DNA from 2 places in the Blautia sp. NSJ-175 genome. Region 1 is predicted to be linked to the other one. Evidence: a T-box and tRNA genes for the amino acid it is inferred to sense, from the RefSeq annotation. Region 1 holds a T-box; the other holds one or more tRNA genes.

Region 1 (3,265 bases):
ATTTGAGGCAGGGGCAGCAGGAGCGGCTGAAGTGAAGGAAAATAATATCGGTGTCTGGCTTACCCCGGCTATGAATATACACAGAAGTCCCCTGTGCGGAAGAAACTTTGAATATTATTCCGAGGACCCGCTGGTATCAGGAAAAATGGGAGCAGCTATGATCAGGGGCATCCAGTCTCAGCATATCGGGGCGTCCATGAAACATTTCTGCTGCAACAATAAGGAGACTAACAGGAAGGACAGCGATTCCAGGGTGTCGGAGAGGGCGCTCAGGGAAATCTATCTGAAAGGATTCGAGATCGCGGTAAAGGAAGCCCAGCCCTGGACAGTGATGACATCCTATAATCTGATGAATGGATATCCCACTTCCTGTAACCCGGAACTGCTTAACGGAATCCTCAGAGAAGAGTGGGGCTTCGAGGGAATGGTGACTACGGACTGGTGGAATCACGCGGAGCATTATCTGGAAGTAAAGGCCGGGGGAGATATCAAGATGGGATGTGGTTATCCTGACAGGATTCTGGAGGCTAAGGAGAAGGGATTCGTGAGCAGGGAAGAGATGGAGAAGTGCGCGGAGAGGATATTGGGGATGATATTGAAAGTGGATTAAATATTCTGGACGGGACTGTGTACTTGCTGATTTGGAATTTTGATGCCATCGGCCTGAATATACCCTGCGGGACAGGAACGTGTAAATGGTAATCACAGGCGGCTTTTAGCAGCGGTTTTGTTTTTAATATCGTTGACATGGATGCGGTTTTGTGATAAGATTCGGAATCAAGAGAAAGGCGTTGAGAAGAGATAGTAAGCGTGTCTGGACGTTGCAGAGAGAAGCCGGGTGGTGCGAGGCTTTATGGAGGGGCGCTGAACCGGTCTTTGAGCTGCAGGCTGAAAGGTGACGAGTAGGTTATGACGGGTATCCTCCGTTATGGGGATGGAGTATCGGATGGCTGATGATCTTTGGATGGATGGCGTCCTGTACTTGGAGAGAGCAGAATGGAAATTCTGAATTCAGGTGGTAACACGGATATTTGAGTATTCGCCCTGAACTGGCTTAGCTGGTTCAGGGTTTTTGTTTTTTCTGCCGCTCGCTGTCCCATCGGTTCCGGGCAACGTGGTGTGTTGCGTTTGTATGCAGCCGAATTCTACACCGAGGGTATTTCGTCCGCCTGAGACGAACAATGGGTTGTACGGCTCAGACGGACGAAATACCCTCGGTGTAGCTTCGGAATGCATACGGCACTGCAACACACCACGTTGCCCGGAACCGATGGGACAGCGGCGGCAGAAAAAAGCACTTCGTGCAGGGTGAGGGCGGGAGGTTGTTTTATGTGAGCAAGCGATAATTCCATTGTTAGATGCAATTCAGGATGGATTTTGCCTTTAGATGTGAGGGGTGCTGAATAGTTGGTAGATTTAGATATATGAAATAAAAAAATGTGAATGGAGGAAGAGTGTTATGAAGATGGAGAAAGTTGTGGGGGAAAGGTTTCGGGAGAGGCCGGCGGATTGTGTGATCGACAGCCATGCTTTGATGGTGAGAGGCGGGTATATGAAGTATGTGGGGAATGGGATTTATTCGCAGTTTGGGCCGTTGAGGAGGATTTGCAGGAAGATTGAGGGGATTATTCGGGAGGAAATGGATGGGATTGATGGGCAGGAGGTGCAGTTTCCTGTTGTTATGCCAGCCTCGCTTTGGGAGGAGTCGGGGAGATATGAGAGTGTGGGGAGTGAGCTGCTGCGGTTTTCGGATAGAAATGGGAGTAAGATGGTACTGGGGATGACACATGAGGAGGCTTCGGTGCAGTTGGTGCGGGAGTATGGAAAGAGTTATGCTAAGTATCCTTTTATGATTTATCAGATCCAGACAAAGTTCAGGGATGAGGCAAGGCCGAGGGCAGGGCTGATCCGGGTGAGAGAGTTTACAATGAAGGATGCTTACTCATTCCATACTTCTCAGGAGGACCTGGAGGAATATTATCAGAAGTGTTATCATGCTTATGAGAGGATTTTTGCAAGGGCCGGGATTCCGGAGACGATTGCCGTGGCTTCGGATTCGGGGATGATGGGCGGCAGTCTGTCTCATGAATTTATGCTGCTGACTCCTGTGGGGGAGGACTCTGTTGCGGTCTGCCCGGAATGCGGGTTCAGGGTTAATGTGGAGATGGCTGAGAGTATTGTTGAGAATCCGCAGGATGATGTGCAGGAGGAACTGAAACTGGTGTACACACCGGATATTCATACGATTGAGGATGTGTGCGGATTTTTGGGGATGCCTGAGGAGAAATCCTGTAAGGCTGTGGTGTATCAGAAGAATTCGGATGACAAGTTTGTGGTGCTGTTTATCCGCGGGGATCTGGATGTGAATGAGACAAAGGTTACCAATTTCCTGAAAAGTGAGATTCGTCCGGCGGAAATAACGAAGGAATCCGGACTGCATCCCGGATTTATCGGGCCTTATGATCTGCAGGGGGATTTTACGGTGCTCTATGACAGGTCTTTGCAGGGGGGAATGAATCTCTCCTGCGGCGGTAATGTGGAGGAACATCATTATACAGGACTTTGTATGGAAAGGGACTGCCCGCAGGCGGAGTATCATGATTTTGCCAAGATTTCAGAGGGCGGCGTGTGTCCCGGATGCGGTAAGCATACGATTCAGGTATGCAGAGGTATTGAGGTGGGAAATATTTTTCAGCTCGGTACAAAGTATACGGAGAGTATGGGGATGCAGTATCTGGATAAAGATGGGAAGGAAAAGTATCCTTTGATGGGGTGTTATGGGATAGGGATCGGAAGGCTGGCAGCCTCCGTGTGTGAAGCACATCATGATGAGTACGGGCCAATCTGGCCTATGGCCATTGCTCCCTGGCAGGTGCATCTGTGCTGTGTAAGGCCGGATAATGAGGAAGTGAAAGCATTTGCGGATAAGCTGTATGAAGACCTTCAGAGGCAGGGCGTGGAGGTGCTCTATGATGACAGGAAAGTGAGCGCCGGGGTTATGTTCTCAGATGCGGATCTTATGGGTGTGCCTGTGCGTGTGATCGTCAGCCCGAGAAATATGAAAGAAGGGTGCTGCGAGATCGTGACAAGGGATAAAAATGTTCAGAAGAAAGCGGCGCTTCAGGATGTTAAAAAGGAGATTGCAGTGCTGATTGAGGAATTGTCTGGGAGAGGATGAGAAAATGGAACAGCAGAAGTGGCTGGATGAGGCTTTATATGAATATGGAAGAAAGGATTACTATCCATTTCACATGCCGGGGCATAA
Region 2 (3,265 bases), on a different contig from region 1:
TATTGGTGTAATGCAGGGGGTGCAGCAGATGGGGTACCGGGTACCTGAGGACTTCAGCATTTTGAGTTACAACGACACAGTACTTGCAACCCTGATGCAGCCACAGCTTTCCAGTATCAGCATTCATCTGGAAGAGATGGCCCAGGAGGCAGTGAAACTTTTGAGGCGGGGACTGCTGGAGAGCGGAACGCCGCATATGAAGATCGCCATACCTTCCAGTTTAAGTGAAAGGGAAAGTGTGAAGAGGCTTGAATGATTTTATTCAGGCCTCTGTTTTTTAGCCCTTTTCCGTATGGGTAAAAAAGAGGTGAAAGAAAGTAAAAGCGCTGTCTCACTGATCGTAAGACATAATGAAGCAATGAATCGTCACGGAAGTGGGGCACAGGGTGACAGCAAAAATATTTAAAACCGTGCGGGAAGGGAATTGTGCAGGCAGAGAGAAGAGCGTATAATAGACAATCATGCGGATAAAACCGCCGGGAGGAACAGAAATGGAAAATATCATATTGTCTTTTAATGTCATCGCCCCATTATTTTTCCTGATGGTGATAGGCTACGCAATAGCTAATTATACGGATCTTGCAGACAAAGACCTGCTGAAAAAAGCAAATTCCCTTGTATTTAAAGTATTTTTGCCCTGTATGCTGTTTAAAAATATATATCAGAGCAACATCAGGGAGCAGATGCAGGGCGGGCTTTGTTTTTTTGCGGCAGGTAGTCTGCTTCTTTTATTTGTTCTTTTATGTCTCATTGTACCTAAAGTTGTGAAAAAGGAAAACCAGCAGGGCGTGGTGATCCAGGGGATTTTCAGGAGCAACTACGTCATATTCGGAGTGGCGGTGGTGGAGAATATGTATGGTTCGGCCAATACGGTGACTGCCGCTATTTTAAGCGCGGTTCTGGTGCCAATGTATAATTTTCTGGCAGTGATCGCGCTGTCCTTTTTCGGAGGAAAGAGGGAGCGGGACTTTAAGAAGGTTCTTGTGGGGATTCTGAAAAATCCGCTGATCATCGCATCGGTTCTGGGAATCATTGCCTCGCTTCTGGGCTTTAAACTTCCCAAGGCTGCAGACACCACGCTGAATGATCTGGCAAAACTGGCGACACCCATTGCGTTTTTGATCCTGGGAGGAGACTTTGATTTCTCTAAAGTGAGGGGGAACTTGAAAATTGCCGGAGGGGTAGTTGCGGTCAAGATGGTGATTCTGCCACTTATCTTTATTCCTATGGTTGTTGCAATGGGATATCGTAATTCAGACCTGCTGGCGGCACTGCTGGCTTACCAGACACCGGTCGCGGTGTCAAGCTATATCATGGCCCAGCAGGCGGGAGCAGATGAACAGCTTGCAGGGCAGCTTGTGGTTTTCAGCAGTGCTGTTTCTATATTTACATTGTTTGTTACTATATTTATACTGAGACAGATGGGGCTTCTCAATTGAGAGGTCCTTGTTTTTGGGCAAGAAAAAAGCACCGGAAACTTTACGTTTCCGATGCTTCTGCTGAAAGTCGAAGCGACGTGATTCGAACACGCGACCTCTGCGTCCCGAACGCAGCGCTCTACCAAACTGAGCCACGCTTCGTTATTTTGTTTCGGCTGTGTCATTCAGCATTTGTTATTATATATAATGGCGGCAGAAATGTCAACATATTTTTGCATTTTTTTCAAAAACTTTTTCATCCGGGTTTTATGCAGAGTTCTAAATGTTTTTTTCGCTCATATACTTTACGGAATAATTGGTATTGGAGAAAGAAAATTTGGCTGGATATCGGCGATTTGTTGCGTATGTATATGAGTACCCGGATGGAAAGAAAGGAAATGGGAAGGGATTTATCAAAGTAGAGGCCCGGGATGGTAAGTGCCGCATGAACTATCGGCTTCAAGGAATCTATGGAAAAGAGGAGGCACCCTGTAAAATTTACGGGTTTGTGAGAAAAAGCGACGGATGTGAAGGCATTTATCTTGGAGAATGTGACCTGGCAGGTGATACGGTCCAGTTTCAGACGGAAGTACCGGATCAGGGAATGGGAGGCACTGCGTACGGACTGAACGACCTGAGCGGTCTGGTCATGCTGACCGGAGATGGAATCATGTATGGTACAGGGTGGGATGATCGTCCTGTGCGCCTGGAAGAAATCAGGCTCCCGAGAATGCAGGAGGACAGATCCCGGAATGCGGACAGAGCCCCTGAGACAAATAATAATATGCAGAAAGAGGAGCTAGAGACAGGACCGGAGGCTGTGCAGGATGAACTGCCGGAGGGTGTTGCAGCAGCGGAGGCGCTCATGGAAGCAGAGGGGCCAGTTGCTCTGGACGATGAAGAGGGTTCCCTGCCGTTAGCGGAGCATTCTGAAGAGACAGTTAATCTGTTCAGCGGGGAGAGCCCGGATGATAATCTGGAGGAAATGGATTACCGCACAGACACAACAGTGGAAATAGAAACGGATTCAACGGATGCTGGCCGTGCAGAGAGAGGAAATACTATGGAAGGAAACCGTGCAGAGGCAGGGAACGCCATGGAAGGAAACCGTGCAGAGGCAGGGAACGCCATGGAAGGAAACCGTGCAGAAGCAGGGAATGCCATGGAAAGAAACCGTGCAGAAGCAGGGAATGCCATGGAAAGAAACCGTGCAGAGACAGGCAATGCCATGGAGGGAAATCGTGCAGACGGGAACAATGCCATGGGAGGAAACCGTACGGAAAGAGAAAATGCCATGGAGGCAGACTGGGAAGCGGGAAACAATGCCGTGGGAGGAAACCGCGCAGAGAGGGAGAATGCCATAGAGGCGGACTGGGAAGCGGGAAATAATGCTGTGGATGGTAACCGAGCCGGAAGGAATAATTCCATGGATGACACTCCTTGGCAGGGCAGATATCCGTCCAATACATTCAGACAGGGAGGTATGAATACTCCTGATAGAAACCGGGAAGAGAGGAGTAATTCCTCGAATGCAGGCCACCGGGATTGGGGCTATCCACCAGTCATAGGACGGGATAATGAGACTTCCGCGCCGGACAGACGCATGGAGGAGAACCGTTCCAATGAATCTTCTGAAACAGAGGAAAGAAGGCAGGCAATGCCGTCCCGGACAGAGGGGGACCCTTACATGCCGCCTCGTATAAATGAGAGGGGAACTTATTTTCCACAGCATTATGAGGAGGATGAGCCGGAAACAGGACAGGAGGAACGATCTGAGCAGAGAATGGAGCCGGTCGCCCCTTCACGGACAGAAAATACAGTACAGCCGGTTATGGAACCGTCACGGT

Evidence for each region. The T-box of region 1 lies ahead of MUB35_RS04240 (proline--tRNA ligase). A T-box ahead of a tRNA ligase gene usually reads a tRNA of that ligase, here a tRNA-Pro.
Region 2: it encodes a tRNA-Pro, which carries the amino acid that the T-box ahead of MUB35_RS04240 (proline--tRNA ligase) is inferred to sense. The anticodon was not compared.

What each region holds. Positions count from the first base shown of each region.
Region 1 covers NZ_JALIFQ010000002.1:133,489-136,753, reverse strand. The annotation lists gene MUB35_RS04245 (glycoside hydrolase family 3 protein) at 1-610, shown strand, start outside; T-box leader at 783-1,050, shown strand; gene MUB35_RS04240 (proline--tRNA ligase) at 1,460-3,178, shown strand; gene MUB35_RS04235 (aminotransferase class I/II-fold pyridoxal phosphate-dependent enzyme) at 3,183-3,265, shown strand, end outside.
Region 2 covers NZ_JALIFQ010000017.1:25,149-28,413, reverse strand. The annotation lists gene MUB35_RS22035 (LacI family DNA-binding transcriptional regulator) at 1-256, shown strand, start outside; gene MUB35_RS22030 (AEC family transporter) at 492-1,439, shown strand; tRNA gene MUB35_RS22025 (tRNA-Pro) at 1,507-1,580, opposite strand; gene MUB35_RS22020 (hypothetical protein) at 1,756-3,265, shown strand, end outside.